Regions from separate parts of the Mesorhizobium sp. M0019 genome, predicted to be linked through region 2. Evidence: predicted binding sites of a transcription regulator. Region 2 holds the regulator's gene; each other region holds the start of a gene.
What was found. Region 2 encodes PhoB, which activates phosphate uptake and scavenging genes when phosphate is short. Its sites were predicted from a motif close to TGTCATNNANCTGTCAT; they were not measured.

Region 1 (4,451 bases), on a different contig from region 2:
GGGCGGCCGCGCCTTCTATCTGGAGACGCCGACCTGGTCGGAGCTGAAGGCGGTGCCGGTGATGAAGGCGCTAACGGTCGATGCCTCGGCAATGCATGTCGACATTTCCGTCGACATCGCCGAGCCGCATCGCGACGTCGCTGCCTTCGACATCGGCGAGGAGCGGTTTACGGCGCTGCTCGATTACATTGCGGCAAGCTTCCGGCAGGGGCCGAACGGGGCCATCCCGATCGAGAGTGCGGCCTATTCCCGCTTCGATCGGTTCTTCGAAGCCAATGGTCATTTCAACGCGCTGATCGGCTGCAACACCTGGACGGCGGCGGCACTGCGCACGGCCGGGCTGCGCACCGGCTGGTGGAATCCGCTGCCGGCCTCGCTCGGCCTGTCGATGCGGCTTTACAATTGAAGAGGGTTCCGGCTGATCAACGCCGCGATCCTTCGCGCCCCCCTCTGTCCTGCCGGACATCTCCCCACGAGGGGGGAGATTAGCGGCTTCGGCGCCTTGCTAGGTCATGCAACCTTGAAGATTGGCGAAAGCCAATGTGATGGCCAATCTCCCCCCAAGTGGGAGAGATGTCCGGCAGGACAGAGAGGGGTGCTGTCCAGGGCGCTGTCCCTCCAGCCTGTCGTGCGTATCATCGCGCGCCATCGTCCAACGCCCGCCAGCCATAGAGCCAGTCGAGATCGGCGGCGAGTTTTTCGGGCGAGCGCATCGCCAGGAACAGGTTGCGGGCCATCGCCACCGGCCCGGCCGCATGCCAGGCGAGGCGGTTGACGACGCCGCGGCGGGCGACCTGGGCGACGCGCGGCCCCCGCGCCTGTTCCCAGGCGACAAGCGCGCTGCTGAGATCGGCAGGCGAGGTGGCAACGAAACCGGCAAGGGTTACCGCGTCCTCGATCGCCATCGCCGCGCCCTGTGCGGCAAACGGCGTCATCGCATGCGCCGCATCGCCGATCAGCGCGATGCCTTCCGGCGTCGTCCACCGCCGCTGCTCGACGGTGTGGATCGGCCATGCCGTCCATGGCGCGGCCTCGCTCGCCAGACGGACCAGCGCCGGCGCGGTACCGCGCATGGCGCTGGCGAGGATGGCGGGGTCGGCATGCCCCGACCAGCCCTCGGCGATGCGCTCGCCCTTTGTGAAGGCAGCGAGGTTGAAGGCAGTGCCACGGCTGACCGGATAGGCGACCATATGGAAGCCGGAATAGAGGAATGCAGTAACACAATCGGGCGCACCGATCGCCGCAAAGGTTTGTCCAGCGGGGCTGTCGGCGGCCACCGTGGCGCGCCAGGCAAGCTCGCCCGAAAACCGGCTTCTCCGGAAATCGGCTGCGTTGCGGGCAATCGTTTCTCGCACCGACGACCAGACGCCATCGGCGCCGATCAAAAGACAGCCAGCCTCGACCGTGTCGCCATCAGCCGATGCAGTGACGGTAACACCTTTCGATCCGGCTGCGATGTCGGTCACCCGCGCGCCGGCGATCAGATCGATACCGGGCTGCTCCGAAACTCGCTGCATCAGCGCTGACTGCAGATCCGCGCGGTGGGCAACGAGATAGGGCGCTCCCCAGCGCGTTTCGGCCGCCTGGCCAAGCGGTACGCGCGCCAGCTTGCGCAGCGTGGCGGCATCCTTGAGCACGACCGCCTCCGGCCGCACCGCCGTAGCCAGCAGCCGATCGAGTACGCCGAGCTGCCGTAGGATGCGCGTCGCGTTGGGCGAAAGCTGGATACCGGCGCCGGCAGCCTCGAGGTGCTGCGCCTGTTCGAACAGTTTTATCCGATAGCCGCGCTCGGCGAAGGCCAGTGCCGCGGTCAGCCCGGCGACGCCCGCCCCGGCGATGACCACCTGCCGGGACTGCGTTTCCTGCATCAGGCTTGTCGCGAAAGAATCAGGCGGCCTGGTCGAGATAGAGGCAGCCCGGCGGCTGCGTTTCCAACGCCTTCAGCTTCGGCGAATAGCGATAGAGCGTCGAGCAATAGGGGCAGACTTTTTCATTGTCGTCGCCCATGTCGAGAAATACATGCGGGTGGTCGAAAGGCGGATTGGCGCCGGTGCACATGAATTCCTTGACGCCGATGTCGATTGCCGGATAGCCCGCATCGTTCTGGAAATGGGGAATGGAACCGCCTGCCATCGTCGTCTCCTGATCTTGTCGATTGCATCTGGATCATAACCCGTCTCTTTGCAAGATCGATGAAATGAAACTGTCGCAAAAGCCTGTCAGAGGATAAGTTAAGCCGGTTAAGGCTATGGTCGTCGAACGGTGTGGGAAGAGCGGAAACCATGAACGAACTGAAGCCGGTGCAGAACGAATTCATCACCGTCGAGGCGGCGAGCCGCGAAGGCGGCAATCCCGACCGCTTCGTCAACCGCGAGTTTTCCTGGCTGCAATTCAACCGGCGCGTGCTCGAAGAGTCGCTGAACGCCAATCATCCGCTGCTCGAGCGTGTTCGCTTCCTGTCGATATCGGCCGCCAACCTCGACGAGTTCTTCATGGTCCGCGTTGCGGGTCTTGCCGGCCAGGTGCGCGAGGGCATCGTGCTGAAGAGCCCGGACGGACGCACGCCCGAGCAGCAGCTTGAACAATTGCTGCGCGAGGTCGAGCGCCTGCAGGAGGACCAGCAGAAAAGCCTTTCGGCGCTGATGCTGCTGCTCGACAAGGAAGGCATCGAGAGCATCACCCGCGATGCGCTGAGCAAGGACGAGAAGATCTGGCTCGAGGACCATTTCCAGGAGCAGGTATTTCCGGTGCTGACGCCGCTGTCGATCGACCCGGCGCATCCGTTCCCGTTCATTCCCAATCTCGGTTTCTCGATGGCATTGCAATTGCGCCACCGTAAGAACGGCGAGGAAATGAGCGCGCTTTTGCGCCTGCCGGTGGCGCTGAGGCGCTTCATCCGTTTGCCGGATCGCAAGCGCCATGTCCGCTTCATCCCGCTCGAGGAGGCGGTCGGTCTTTATATCGGCAAGCTGTTCCCAGGCTATGAGGTCAAGGGCTCCGGCACGTTCCGCATCATCCGCGATAGCGATATCGAGGTCGAGGAAGAATCAGAGGATCTGGTGCGCCTGTTCGAGACGGCGCTGAAGCGCCGCCGCCGCGGCTCCGTTATCCGGATCGAATTCGACCGGCTGATGCCGCCCGAACTGCGCGACTTCGTCGCTGGCGAGCTTGGCGTTTCGGCAAGCCGCATCAGCGTGCTCACCGGTCCGCTGGCGCTCAGCCAGATCTCGGAGATCGTCGCCGTCGCCCGCGACGATCTGAAGTTCACGCCCTACAATCCGCGCTTCCCCGAGCGCATCCGCGAGCATGGCGGCGATTGTTTTGCGGCGATCCGCGAGAAGGACATCATCGTCCACCACCCCTACGAATCCTTCGACGTCGTGGTGCAGTTCCTGCGCCAGGCAATGGCCGATCCGGAAGTGGTGGCGATCAAGCAGACGCTCTATCGCACCTCCAACGACAGCCCGATCGTGCGCGCTCTGGTCGACGCCGCCGAGGCCGGCAAGTCGGTGACCGCGCTGGTCGAGCTCAAGGCGCGCTTCGACGAGGAGGCCAACATCCGCTGGGCCCGCGACCTCGAGCGCGCCGGCGTCCAGGTCGTCTTCGGCTTCCTCGAACTGAAGACCCATTCGAAAATGTCGCTGGTCGTGCGCCGCGAGGATGGCAGGCTGCGCAATTACGTGCATCTCGGCACCGGCAACTACCACCCGGTCACCGCGCGCATCTACACCGACCTGTCCTTCTTCACCACGGCCCCGACGATCGCGCGAGATGTCGCCCAGCTGTTCAACTTCATCACCGGCTATGCCGAGCCGGCCGAGCAGATGCGGCTGGCCATATCGCCGTTCACGCTGCGCGACCGCATCCTCAAGCACATTTCGGACGAGATCAGTCACGCGCTGGAGGGCAGGCCCGCCCGCATCTGGATGAAGATGAACGCCTTGGTCGACCCGATCATCATCGATGCCCTCTATGATGCCAGCCGCGCCGGCGTCGAGATCGATCTCGTCGTGCGCGGCATCTGCTGCCTGAGACCGCAGGTGCCCGGCCTATCGGAGAACATTAGGGTGAAGTCGATCGTCGGCCGTTTCCTCGAGCACAGCCGCATCTACTGCTTCGGCAACGGCCACGGCCTGCCATCGGACGGGGCGATCGTCTACATCTCCTCGGCCGATTTGATGCCGCGCAATCTCGACCGCCGTGTCGAGACCATGGTGCCGATCACCAATCCAACTGTGCACGAACAGGTGCTCGGCCAGATCATGCTCGGCAACATCATGGACAACCAGCAAAGTTTCGACGTATTGGCTGACGGAACCTCCCGGCGCGTTGTGCTGGAGGAGGGCGAGGAACCGTTCAACGCGCAGGAATATTTCATGACCAATCCGAGCCTGTCCGGACGGGGCGATGCGTTGAAGTCGCATGCGCCCAAGCGCATCGCGCAGTTCAAA
Region 2 (4,451 bases):
ATGAGCGAAGAAAGCGAACCGATCGCCGACGTCAGCGACGCCGACATGCGAGCACTGGCGGCCCGGGCGCGCGAGAAAGATGGGCCGGAACGCGAGGCCTACCGCAAGGCCGGCGAAGCGCTGGGTTTCGGTCTCGGCTCGCTGTTCGCGCTGATCGATCCGGCACCGGTCGCGATGGTCGGCGCCAGTGCCGCCGCCTTCGATCTGATCGAGCCGGCCTTGCGGAAGGCAATCGCCCAGACCGCCGGCGGCCAGCATTCGGGCTCGATCTCCTTCGATACAGAGCCGAACGAATTGCCGCTGATCCGCGAAGGCTGCGCGATGCGGGCGCTAAGCTTCGTCGACCAGGAGATTTTCGCGCCGGGCGCGCAAATGAGGCCCAGCGTCAGAAAGAACGTAGCCTGACCAGGCGGGTCAATCTTCCCTGATCGCATAGCCGGCACCGCGGATGGTGCGGATGACATCCGGCATCCGGCCGTTGTTGACGGCTTTGCGCAGCCGCCCGACATGCACGTCGACGGTGCGTTCGTCGATGTAGATTGTCTCGCCCCAGACATTATCGAGTAACTGGCTGCGCGAGAAGACACGGCCCGGATGCCGCATCATGAACTCGAGCAGCCGGAATTCGGTCGGCCCGAGCCTGATTTCGCTCTTCTTGCGATAGACCCTGTGCGATTCGCGATCGAGCACGATGTCGCCGACCTTCAGCACGCTGGACAGCACTTCCGGCTTGGCGCGCCGCAGCAGCGCCTTGACCCTGGCCATGAATTCCGGTGTCGAAAACGGTTTGACCAGATAGTCGTCGGCGCCGGTCGAAAGCCCGCGCACCCGGTCGCTCTCCTCGCCGCGCGCGGTCAGCATGATGATCGGCAGCCGCTCGGTTTCGGGGCGCACCCGCAACCGACGACAGAGCTCGATGCCGGAAACCGCTGGTATCATCCAGTCGAGCACCAAAAGGTCGGGCACATTCTCCTGCAAACGGATCTCGGCTTCGTCGCCGCGTGTCACCACCTCGACCTGGTAGCCTTCGGATTCGAGATTGTAGCGGAGCAGCACACCCAATGGCTCCTCGTCCTCCACCACCATTATGCGTGGTGCGATCATCGGCTGGGCACCCCCATCATGTCACCGGTGCGGACATTGTCGTTTCGTCCTGCTTCGGACGATTGACCGGCAATTGCTCGCCGGTCAGCACATAATACGCATTTTCGGCGATGTTGGTGACATGGTCGCCGATCCGCTCCAGATTCTTGGCGCAGAACAGCAGGTGCGTGCAAGCGGTGATGTTGCGCGGATCTTCCATCATGTAGGTCAACAGCTCGCGGAACACGGACGTGTATTTGACGTCGATGCGCTCGTCGGCGGCACGCAGCTTGGCCAACGCGGCCGCATCGCCTGCAGCATATTCCTCGATGACACCCTGCACCTGGATGAGAACCAGCTGCGCCATCGCGTCGATGGAATGCGACAGGTCCCGCGGCGTAGCGCTGAGGCCGACCGCACTCACGCGCTTGGCGATATTCTTGGCAAGGTCGCCGATGCGTTCGAGGTCGCCCGCCATGCGGATCGCTCCGACCACATGGCGAAGATCGTGGGCCATCGGCTGGCGTTTGGCGATCAGGGTGATGGCGCGGTCGTCCAGTTCGCGTTGACGCGCATCCATGATGGCGTCGTCGGAAACGACGCGTTGCGCCAGCACGTTGTCGGAATTCAACAGGGCCTTGGTCGCCCCGCCGACCATCGAACCGGCGAGGTCGGCCATGTCGCGGATCAGCTTGCTGATCTGCTCGAGATCCTCGTCGAAAGAAGCGACTGTGTGTTCGCCCATGGTCCTGTCCTCATATGCATGATCGGAACGGCTCAGCCGAAGCGGCCAGTGATGTAGTCCTGCGTGCGCTTCTCGCGGGGCGACGTGAAGATCTTCTCGGTCCGGTCGAACTCGACCAGTTCACCCAGATACATGAAGGCGGTCTGGCGCGACACGCGCGCCGCCTGCTGCATGTTGTGGGTGACGATGACGATCGTATAGTCGGCTTGCAATTCGTCGATCAGTTCCTCGATCTTGGCAGTCGACAGCGGGTCGAGGGCCGAAGCCGGTTCGTCGAGCAGAATGACTTCCGGCTTCACGGCCACGGTGCGGGCGATACAGAGCCGCTGCTGCTGGCCGCCGGACAGGCTCAAGCCGCTGGCGTTGAGCTTGTCCTTGACCTCGCTCCACAGCGCGGCGCGCTTCAACGCCTGTTCGACGCGGCCGTCCATCTCGGACTTGCCGAGGTTCTCGTAGAGCCTGACGCCGAAGGCGATGTTCTCGTAGATCGACATCGGGAACGGCGTCGGCTTCTGGAACACCATGCCGATCTTGGTCCTGAGGAGGTTGAGATCCTGCGACCGGTCGAGAATGTTCTTGCCGTCGAGCAGCACCTGGCCCTCGGCCGTCTGTTTTGGGTAGAGCTCATAGATGCGGTTGAACACACGCAGCAGCGTCGATTTCCCGCACCCCGAAGGGCCGATGAAGGCCGTGACACTGCGCTCAGGCAGTGACAGGCTGATGTCCTTCAGCGCCTTGCTCTGGCCGTAGTAGAAGTTGAGATTCTTGACCTCGATCTTCGTCTTCTCGACGACCGTTTCGGCCATCGTCATGTCTGGGGACAACATCTGTGTCATCTGTCCTCTCTGCGTCCGGTAAGGCTGCGGGCGAGGATGCTCAAGCCCAGAACCGTCAGGGTGATTATGAGTGCGCCGGTCCACGCCAGTTGCTGCCATTCCTCGTAAGGGCTGAGAGCGAACTGGAAGATGGTCACCGGCAGGCTGGCCATCGGCGCGTTGATATTGCTGCTCCAGAACTGGTTGTTGAGCGCGGTGAAGAGCAGCGGCGCCGTCTCGCCGGAAATGCGTGCTATCGCCAGCAATATGCCGGTGACGATGCCGGACAATGCGGCGCGGTAGGCGACCGAACGGATCACCACCCAGCGTGGCGCGCCGATCGCGGCACCGGCTTCACGCAACGCGTTCGGCACCAGGTTGAGCATGTCTTCAGTGGTGCGCACGACCACCGGAATGACCAGGATGGCAAGCGCAACGGCGCCGGCAATGGCCGAGAAATGTCCCATTGGCCGCACCATCAGCTCATAGACAAACAAGCCGATGATGATCGACGGCGCCGACAACAGGATGTCGTTGATGAAGCGGACGACGGTGGTGATGCGCGAAAAGCGTCCATACTCGGCCATGTAGGTTCCCGCCAGCACGCCGATCGGCGTGCCGACGACAACGGCGATGATCGTCATCAGCAGGCTGCCCGCGATGGCATTGAGCAGGCCGCCGGCCTCGCCCGGTGGTGGCGTCATCTCGGTGAAGACCGCGAGCGAAAGCCCGGCTGTGCCCTTATAGACCAGTGCGCCGAGAATGAGCGCCAGCCAGGCAAGCCCGATGCCGGCGGCGACGACGCAAAGCGCCATCATCACCGAATTCCTGGCTTTGCGGCGGCTGTGGAGCGATGAGGATGTCGACATCGGTCAGGCTCCCGTACGGGCGTCGATCCGCATCAACATATAGCGGGCGGCGGCAAGGATCAGGAAGGTGATAACGAAGAGGATCAGGCCGAGCGAAACCAGCGAGGAGGTGTAGAGGTCGCCGTCGGCCTCGGTGAATTCATTGGCGATGGTCGCCGAGATCGTCGTGCCCGGCGCGAACAGGGAGGCACTGATGCGGTGGGCGTTGCCGATGACGAAGGTCACCGCCATGGTCTCGCCGAGCGCCCGGCCCAGGCCAAGCATGACGCCGCCCATGATGCCGATGCGGGTATAGGGAATGACCACGCGCCGGGTCACTTCCCAGGTCGTGCAACCGATGCCATAGGCCGATTCCTTCAGCACCGCCGGCACCGTATCGAAGACGTCTTTGGTGATCGAGGTGATGAAGGGCAGCACCATGATGGCAAGGATCAGCGCCGAGGTCAGAAGGCCGATGCCGTAAGGAGGGCCGGCGAAAAGGCTGGATAGTCCCGGCACGCCGTGGAAGACGTTGATGATGAAGGGCTGTATCGCCGTCTGCAGGAACGGCGCGAACACGAACAGGCCCCAGATGCCGTAGATGATCGAAGGAATGCCGGCCAACAGCTCGACCGCTATGCCGATCGGGCGCCTGAGCGGGCGCGGGCAGAGCTCGGTGAGAAAGACTGCAATGCCGATGCCGATCGGAACCGCGATCAGGATGGCGATGGCCGCCGTGACCAGGGTGCCGTAGATCGGCGCCAGTGCGCCAAATTTTTCCGTGACCGGATTCCAGCTTTCAGTCGTCAGGAAGGAGAAACCGAAGGACGACAGCGCCTGCCACGAGCCGGCAAACAGCGAGATCGCGACACCGCCGAGGATGACCAGCACAAGAATTGCGGAAGCGCGGGTGAGTCCGCGGAATATGGCATCGGTGAGCGCGAAGCGCCGCACCGTAGC
Region 3 (4,451 bases), on a different contig from region 2:
TCCCCGCATCATGGGCCACGAGGTTTCCGGCACCGTGATCGAGGTTGGCGAGGACGTCGATCTCGCCGTCGGCGAAGCGGTGGTCGTCAATCCCTATCTCGCCTGCGGCAAATGCATCGCCTGCCGGCAAGGCAAGCCGAATTGCTGCGTCAGGATCGAGGTGCTCGGCGTCCACCGCGACGGCGCCATGTGCGAGCAGATCCTGGTGCCGGCGCAAAATCTTTATCCGGCAAACGGCCTGTCGCTGGCCGATGCCGCCGCCGTCGAATTCCTGGCGATCGGCGCCCATGCCGTGCGGCGCTCGCTCGCTGATCCAGGTGCGCGCACACTGGTCATCGGTGCAGGCCCGATCGGGCTCGGCACGGCGCTGTTCGCCCGCATCGCCGGGCTAGACGTGACGCTGCTCGACATGAGTGCGGAGAGGCTGGGTTTCGCCGAAAGCGAACTCGGCTTCGCGACCCTCGACGGCTCGCGGGGCGCTGCCGACCTGGTGCGGGAAGCAACCGGCGGCGACGGCTTCGACGTGGTTTTCGATGCCACCGGCAACACCCGGTCGGTGCAGTCGGCCTTCGCCCATGTCGCGCACGGCGGGGCGCTGGTCCTGGTCAGCGTCGTCAAGGACGACATCGCCTTTTCCGATCCCGAATTCCACAAGCGCGAGATGATGGTGATCGGCAGCCGCAACGCCCTGCGTGCCGATTTCGACCATGTCGCCGCCTCGATCCGCAACGGCGCGCTGCCGCTGGCAAAGCTGGTCACCCACCGCACCACGCTTGGCGAGACGCCGCACGACCTCGCCCGCTGGGCGCATGAGAAGTCCGGCCTGATCAAGGCCGTCATTCAAGTCGGATGATGCCAGGGCTGCCGCATCTCAGAGCGCCGACAATTTGAGCTCGATCCGCTCGGCCGGGAAGCGCGACTCCGAAAACTGTATCGGCTGACCGTCGGGCGTGACGTTGACGGCGACCGTCACCAGCACGATGGCGCCGGGCTGCAGCTCGAGGTCCGCAAGGTCGGCGGCATCGGCATGGCGCGCCGACAGCACGGTAGATTGCCTGAGATAGTCGTCGATGCCGAAACGTGCCAGCGATGCGGTGATCGAACCGGTTTCCGCCATGGCGGCATCGATGCCGGCAAAGCGCCTGGCATCGAACCAGCCGGCCGCGCGGGACACCGGCATTCCATCGGCTTCGCCGCGCGTTTCCAGGCGTATCACATCGGCCCCCGTCGCAAGGCCTAAGCCCTCTGCGACACGACGGTTGGCCGGCTCGATCGATGACGCGAGCAAGGTGATATGCCGCTCGGACGCCTGTCCTTGCAATCCCTCGGAAAAGCGGGTGCGGGCGCCGATCGGATAAGACAGCCGCTTGCGCGACAGCACGAAGGTGCCGCGCCCCTGCTCCGCCCTGAGCACACCCTCCTGCACCAGCGCTGCGATAGCGCTGCGCACCGTGTGGCGGTTGACGCCATGGCGTCCGGCCAACGCGATCTCCGGCGGCAGCGCCGCATTTTCGGGAAAATCGCCGACGGCAATCGAATGCAGGATCTGATCGGCGATCTGCCGCCACAGCGCGACACCGCTGCGCCGCTCGATGCTGTTGGCTTGTCCGATCATCTCCCGCCCCAATTCCTTGCGCCGATCTTTTGGCCCGTGTCATGCACCCGTCATAGACACGCATTAGATAATAGGTATAATTTGTATAATTGTCTATATCAATAGACAAATTTTCGATGCAAGGGAATGTTAACCATGCGAGGACAGGAAGCGCGCGATCAGGCTGAGCGCAAGGCCGTGATGGCAACGCTGGCGCAATCGACCGGCGACGATATCGTCCGCCTCTGGGACGAAGCCGGCCTGCCTTGCGAAGCGGAACTTCTGCGTGGCCCCGAAACCGGCCTGGTTACGGTACGCGGCCGCATCGGCGGCGGCGGCGCGCCCTTCAATGTCGGCGAGGCGACGGTCACCCGTGCCACGGTGCGGCTTGCGTCCGGCCATGTCGGCCACTGCTACGCGCTCGGCCGCGACAAGCAGAAGGCAAGGCTGGCGGCAATCGCCGATGCGCTGTGGCAGGACCCGGCCCACCGCAATGAGGTCGAGACCAGGATCGTTGCGCCCTTGCAGGCGGCACTGGCCAAGGCGCGTGAACAGCTCCGCGCCGAGACGGCGGCGACCAAGGTCGATTTCTTCACCATGGTGCGCGGAGAAGACTGATGGATATCGCCACTCAATCCATTGAAGGCGGCTTCGCCGATCCGGTATTCAATGCCCAGACCGTATTCCGTGCCGTGATGGACGCGATGGCGCGGCCGGGCAGCGTCCAGCCCTTGCCGGCCCTTGCCCACCCCCCGGTGCCGCTGTCGGCCACCGCCGGCGCCGTTGCGCTGACGCTGTGCGACAACGACACGCCGCTCTGGCTCGACCCGGCTTTGCAGGGGTCGGCGGCAGTGAAATCCTGGCTTGGCTTCCATACCGGCGCGCCGCTGGCCAACACCCCGGCCGACGCGCATTTCGCGCTGATCGCCACGCCGGCCGAGATGATGGCGCTCGACGGGTTTTCGCAAGGCACCCAGGATTATCCCGATCGCTCCACGACGCTGATCCTCGAGGTCGGCGATCTCGTCTCCGGCGCTGCGCTGCTGCTCGAAGGCCCGGGCATCGAGAAGACGGCGACGATCGCGCCGGCGCAAATGCCGCGCCATTTCGTCGAGCAATGGAAGCAGAACAACCAGCGTTTTCCGCGTGGCGTCGATATCATCCTCGCCACGTTCGACGCAATTGCCTGCCTGCCGCGCACGACGCGCATCAAGATCATGGAGGCGTAGCATGTATGTGGCGGTAAAGGGTGGCGAGACGGCCATTCGAAATGCTCACAAATTGCTCGCCGACCGCCGGCGCGGCGACCGTTCGGTGCCGGCACTTCGTCTAGACCAGATCGTCGAGCAGCTGGCGCTCGGCGTCGACCGGGTGATGAGCGAAGGTTCGCTCTACGACAGGGAACTGGCGGCATTGGCGATCGTCCAGGCGCGCGGCGACATGATCGAGGCGATCTTCCTGGTTCGCGCCTATCGCACCACGCTGCCGCGTTTCGGCTACACCAGGGCGATCGACACCGGCACGATGCTGGTCGAGCGGCGGGTGTCGGCGACCTACAAGGACCTGCCCGGCGGGCAGCTGCTCGGCCCGACTTTCGACTACACCCACCGGCTGCTCGATCCCGAGCTTGCCGCCGGCGGCGAAGTCGCCGAGCCGGAACAGCGTGCCGGCGAGGCGGAAGCGATGCCGCGCGTCTCGGCCATCCTCGCCCGCGAAGGCCTGATCGAGCCTGATGGCGACATGCCTGGGGATCGTGTCCCCGGCGACATCACCCGCGAGCCGCTGGAATTCCCGATGGCGCGCGACATCCGCCTGCAGGCGCTGTCACGCGGCGACGAGGGGTTTCTGCTGGCGCTCGGCTATTCCACCCAACGCGGCTATGCGCGCAACCATCCCTTCGTCGGCGAAGTTCGCATCGGCGAGGTCGAACTGGAACTGGACGTGCCGGAACTGCCCTTTGCCGTGCCGCTCGGCAGCATCCGCGTCACCGAATGCCAGATGGTCAACCAGTTCAAGGGCTCGGCCAAGGCGCCGCCGCAATTCACCCGCGGCTACGGCCTCGTCTTCGGCCAGAGCGAACGCAAGGCGATGGCCATGGCGCTGTGCGACCGCGCGCTGCGCGCCTCGGAGTTGGGCGAGGATGTCATCGCCGCCGCGCAGGACGAGGAGTTCGTCATCTCGCATTCCGACAATGTCCAGGCGACCGGCTTCGTCGAGCATCTGAAGCTGCCGCATTATGTCGACTTCCAGGCCGAGCTCGACCTCGTGCGCCGCATGCGCACCGAGCACGACGCCCGCGAAAATGCCGGCAAGGGCGAAGAGAAGAGGCAGGCAGCGGAATGACTTCAGTTAGCTCCACCACCGTGACCTCCCCCGTCTGGGGAATGGCCTCCGGATCCGCCGTAACCGTTACTGCCGCCAATGGTCTCGCCTTGCGCGCCTTCCCTCGGCTCAGGAAGAACCATTCTTCGAAGCACAAAGGCAACCACCCCGACGAACACCAGCAACAGGATTCCGAGGCGCATCCATCCGGTCGGGGTCATCGGAGCCCAGCCCCTTTTCCGTGTCTTGGAACTCAATTCGGTAGCACAGAGCGGAAGCGATCGCCATGACCGACATCGCCACCTACAACTTCGCCTATCTTGACGAACAGACCAAGCGGATGATCCGCCGCGCCATCCTCAAGGGCATCGCCATTCCTGGCTATCAGGTGCCGTTCGCCTCGCGCGAAATGCCGATGCCCTATGGTTGGGGCACCGGCGGCGTCCAGGTTACCGCTTCGATCATTGGCCCGGACGATGTGCTCAAGGTCATTGACCAGGGCGCCGACGACACCACCAATGCCGTCTCGATCCGC
Region 4 (4,451 bases), on a different contig from region 2:
AGAAGGATTCGCTCATGACGACGATGATGTCGGGCTTCTCGGCGGGTACCGAAGCCGTCACCTGCGGTTTGCCGATCGCTTCGATCGCCTTGCCGGAATAGCCGGGCGGCGCCGAGACATGCGCCATCGGGACGTTCAGCGCGAAGGCGAGCGCAAAACCGTTCGAGGCATAGTTTTCCTTCTGGTCCCACATGATCGGGATGATCTGCAGCCGGTCGCGTGTCCACGAGAAAGTGGCATAGTCCATGATGGAGACGAAGAAGGCGATCAGCGGCACCGTCAGCGTCAGCCGGGCAAGGCGGCCCTTGTGGCTGAGTGCCGGAACGCGGCGGCGCCATAGCCGCCAGCCATAGACGAGCAGCGACAGCCCGCCGACGATGCCGATCGCCAGGGCAATGGCGGTTCCCGGGCGATCGCGTACCAGAAGCGGCATCAGTGCCACGATCTGCCGGGAATAGAGGAAATCGGTCGGATAGAGCGGATCGCCGAGGTACAGCGACTTCTGGTGGCCGACGAACGCCAGCGACAATGTCAGCGGCGCGACGATCATCAGGCTCTGATGACTGCGGCCGAGCACGGCGTCGAGGCCGATGAGGATCAGCGCAAAAATGATGATCGTGGTCCAGCCGGGTTTGAAAGGCTGCAGAAAGAAATCAATGGTGCCGGCAAAGTTGCCGCGCACGATCAGTTCGATGGCAAACACAAGGATGGCCGCAGCCAGCAAGCTGATAAGGCCATAGCGGATGACAGGCCATTTGCGCGCCGGCAGATAGCCGGTCGACGGATCGCCTTCAAGAAACTGGGGCGCCGCCTCGGCTGCGCTCTGCTTGGTCTTTGCCACTTCAATAGTTCCCCGCCCCGCAACAAAAGCGTCACTCGATTGTCATCGAACTGTCACGCAAAGCTTAGCGCCTGCGGCGGAAATAAGAAGAGCCAGCAAACAAATCGTGAGCGGTTTTCATCATGAGTGATCGCCAAAAAGCCTGCCGAAACAGGCACTCGGCCGATATTACGCGATCAAGGTTGGACTTGACTTGGCCGCACGCCTTGCGTCACAGGCAACGTGAACCAGCAGCTGGGAGCCGCCGATGGCCATCGCATTCACCTTTCCAGGGCAGGGCAGCCAGGCTGTCGGCATGGGCAAGGACCTCGCCGATACCTTTGTGGAATCGCGGCGGATCTTCGAGGAAGTTGACGACGCGCTCGGCGAAAACCTATCGAAGCTGATCTGGGAAGGCCCGGAAGAGACGCTGACGCTGACCGCCAATGCCCAGCCGGCGCTGATGGCGGTGTCGCTTGCCGCAATCCGGGCGCTGGAGGCGCGCGGCTTCTCCCTGAACGGCAAGGTCACCTATGTCGCCGGCCACTCGCTCGGCGAATATTCGGCACTTGCGGCTGCAGGTTTCGTTTCGGTCGCCGACGCCGCCCGGCTGTTGCGCATCCGCGGCAATGCCATGCAGGCGGCTGTGCCGGCCGGCGAGGGCGCCATGGCGGCGATCATCGGGCTGGAACAGGCCGACGTCGAAGCCGCTTGCGCAGAGGCCGCCCAGGGCGCCGCCAAAGATCCCGCACAAGCCTTGGTTTGCCAGATCGCCAATGACAATGGCGGCGGCCAGCTGGTGATCTCCGGCGCCAGGCCAGCGGTCGAACTGGCGGCGAGGCTATGCACGGAGAAGGGCGCCAAGCGGGCACTGATGCTGCAGGTCTCGGCGCCCTTCCATTCGGCATTGATGAAGCCTGCGGCCGAGATCATGCGGGAGGCGCTGGCCGCCGTGACGAAGAGTGCGCCGGTCGTGCCGCTGGTCTCCAATGTTACGGTGACCCCGACGAGCGATCCCGACGAGATCGCCCGCCGACTCGTCGAACAGGTGATCGGGCGCGTGCGCTGGCGCGAAACGGTGGAGTGGTTCGGCAGCAACGGCGTTGCGACGCTTTACGAAGTGGGCGCCGGCAAGGTGCTGTCGGGGCTGGCCCGCCGCATCAACCGCGATATTGCCACCACTGCCATCGGATCCGCGGCGGATGTCGAGGCGGCGCTGGCGGCGCTTGCATAATCAACTGGCGATTTGACCCCGCTCCATGCGAAGGGTGTTCGCTCAGATCAGGAGGCAAGAATGTTCGAATTGACCGGCCGAAAGGCGCTCGTCACCGGCGCATCGGGAGGTATCGGCGAGGCGATCGCCCGCGTGCTGCACGGCCAGGGCGCCATCGTCGGCCTGCATGGCACACGTATCGAGAAACTGGAGGCGCTGGCCGCTGAACTGGGCGACCGGGTCAAGCTTTTCCCGGCCAATCTTTCCAACCGCGACGACGTCAAGGCGCTCGGCCAGAAGGCGGAGGCCGACCTCGAAGGCGTCGACATCCTCGTCAACAATGCCGGCATCACCAAGGACGGGTTGTTCGTACGCATGGCTGACGCCGACTGGGATAGCGTGCTCGAGGTCAACCTGACCGCCGTGTTCCGGCTGACCCGCGAGCTTACTCATCCGATGATGCGGCGCCGCCATGGCCGCATCATCAACATCACTTCAGTGGTTGGCGTCACCGGCAATCCCGGCCAGACCAACTACTGCGCCTCCAAAGCCGGTATGATCGGCTTTTCCAAATCGCTGGCGCAGGAGATCGCCACCCGCAATATCACCGTCAACTGCGTCGCCCCGGGCTTCATCGAATCGGCGATGACCGCCAAGCTCAACGACAAGCAGAAAGAGGCGATCATGGCGGCGATCCCGACCCGGCGCATGGGCACGGGCGCCGAAGTCGCCTCTGCCGTCGCCTACCTAGCTTCCAACGAGGCAGCCTACGTCACCGGCCAGACCATTCATGTCAATGGCGGCATGGCTATGATCTAACACTTGGGAAAACGCTTCATTCCGTCTTGGATGCACGGGATTTTTCGTGTAATGCCGCCCGCAACCCGGCGGTTCGGGCAAAAACCGGTCCTGTTCCGCTGCGTTTCCGGCAGGACCATCTTTCAGCTTGATTAGCGGCATTCTGGCCGCTAACGAAGACAGACAACCAAAAGACGAGGATGGCCAAATGAGTGACACCGCAGAGCGCGTCAAGAAGATCGTCATCGAGCACCTTGGCGTCGATGCCGACAAGGTGACGGAGCAGGCGAGCTTCATCGATGATCTGGGCGCGGACAGCCTCGACACGGTCGAACTTGTCATGGCGTTCGAAGAAGAGTTCGGTGTCGAAATCCCGGACGACGCCGCCGAGACCATCCTGACTGTTGGCGATGCGGTGAAATACATCGACAAGGCCTCCGCCTGACGCTATTTGCAGTCATCACCGGGGAGGACCTGCGATGAGGCGTGTCGTCGTCACGGGCCTTGGGCTGCTTTCGCCGTTCGGCATGGGCTTCGAGCACAGCTGGAAGGAGCTTCTGACCGGCCGCAGCGCAGCCAAGCGCATCACCGAATTCGAGGTGGAAGACCTTGCCTGCAAGGTCGCCCACGTCATTCCGCGCGGTGACGGCTCCAATGCCACTTTCAATCCTGAAGCCGTTCTCGAGCCGAAGGAACTGCGCAAGATCGGCGACTTCATCCTGTACGGGATCGCGGCCGCCGACGAGGCACTCAAGGATTCCGGCTGGCAGCCGAAGACGCACGAGGAACAGTGCGCCACCGGCGTGCTGATCGGTTCGGGCATCGGCGGCATCGAAGGCATCGCCGAGAATGCGATGATCCTCAAGGAACGCGGCCCGCGCCGCATCAGCCCGTTCTTCATCCCCGGCCAGATCATCAACCTCGTCTCCGGCCAGGTTTCGATCCGGCATGGGCTGAAAGGACCAAACCATGCCGTCGTCACCGCTTGCTCGACCGGTGCGCACGCCATCGGCGACGCCGCCCGGCTGATCATCTGGGGCGATGCCGACGTTATGGTCGCAGGCGGCGCCGAAGCGCCGGTGACGAGACTGTCGGTCGCCGGGTTCGCGGCTTGCCGCGCGCTCTCCACCGAGCGCAACGACGCGCCACAAACGGCCTCACGCCCCTATGATCGCGATCGCGACGGCTTCGTCATGGGCGAGGGCGCCGGTGTTGTCGTGCTCGAGGAGCTCGAACACGCCAAGGCCCGCGGCGCCAAGATCTATGCCGAGGTCACCGGCTACGGTCTGACCGGTGACGCCTATCACATCACCGCGCCTGCCGAAGACGGCGACGGCGCTTTCCGTTGCATGACCGCGGCGCTGAACCGGGCGAAGCTGACGCCGGCCGATGTCGACTACATCAACGCGCACGGCACCTCGACCATGGCCGATACGATCGAACTCGGCGCCGTCGAGCGGCTGGTCGGCAACGCCGCCTCGAAGATATCGATGTCGTCGACCAAATCGTCGATTGGCCACTTGCTGGGCGCGGCTGGTGCTGCCGAGGCGATCTTTTCGATCCTCGCCATTCGCGACAACATCGCGCCGCCGACCATCAATCTTGACAATCCGGAGCGCG

Region 1: NKK47_RS22455 (RNA degradosome polyphosphate kinase) is a predicted target of PhoB. The motif match lies at 2,194-2,210, and genes of this name have one in related genera.
Region 3: phnF (phosphonate metabolism transcriptional regulator PhnF) is a predicted target of PhoB. The motif match lies at 1,653-1,669, and genes of this name have one in related genera.
Region 4: NKK47_RS29445 (LTA synthase family protein) is a predicted target of PhoB. The motif match lies at 882-898, and genes of this name have one in related genera.

What each region holds. Positions count from the first base shown of each region.
Region 1 covers NZ_JAMYVK010000033.1:20,826-25,276, reverse strand. The annotation lists gene NKK47_RS22470 (TIGR02117 family protein) at 1-406, shown strand, start outside; gene NKK47_RS22465 (FAD-dependent monooxygenase) at 636-1,868, opposite strand; gene NKK47_RS22460 (zinc-finger domain-containing protein) at 1,888-2,133, opposite strand; gene NKK47_RS22455 (RNA degradosome polyphosphate kinase) at 2,283-4,451, shown strand, end outside.
Region 2 covers NZ_JAMYVK010000001.1:329,527-333,977, reverse strand. The annotation lists gene NKK47_RS01665 (ROK family protein) at 1-405, shown strand, start outside; gene phoB (phosphate regulon transcriptional regulator PhoB) at 415-1,104, opposite strand; gene phoU (phosphate signaling complex protein PhoU) at 1,121-1,828, opposite strand; gene pstB (phosphate ABC transporter ATP-binding protein PstB) at 1,861-2,664, opposite strand; gene pstA (phosphate ABC transporter permease PstA) at 2,661-3,512, opposite strand; gene pstC (phosphate ABC transporter permease subunit PstC) at 3,516-4,451, opposite strand, start outside.
Region 3 covers NZ_JAMYVK010000017.1:39,718-44,168, reverse strand. The annotation lists gene NKK47_RS14610 (zinc-binding alcohol dehydrogenase family protein) at 1-853, shown strand, start outside; gene phnF (phosphonate metabolism transcriptional regulator PhnF) at 872-1,615, opposite strand; gene phnG (phosphonate C-P lyase system protein PhnG) at 1,751-2,212, shown strand; gene phnH (phosphonate C-P lyase system protein PhnH) at 2,212-2,823, shown strand; gene NKK47_RS14590 (carbon-phosphorus lyase complex subunit) at 2,825-3,937, shown strand; gene NKK47_RS14585 (alpha-D-ribose 1-methylphosphonate 5-phosphate C-P-lyase PhnJ) at 4,203-4,451, shown strand, end outside.
Region 4 covers NZ_JAMYVK010000057.1:17,444-21,894, forward strand. The annotation lists gene NKK47_RS29445 (LTA synthase family protein) at 1-841, opposite strand, end outside; gene fabD (ACP S-malonyltransferase) at 1,089-2,054, shown strand; gene fabG (3-oxoacyl-[acyl-carrier-protein] reductase) at 2,115-2,852, shown strand; gene NKK47_RS29460 (acyl carrier protein) at 3,040-3,276, shown strand; gene fabF (beta-ketoacyl-ACP synthase II) at 3,311-4,451, shown strand, end outside.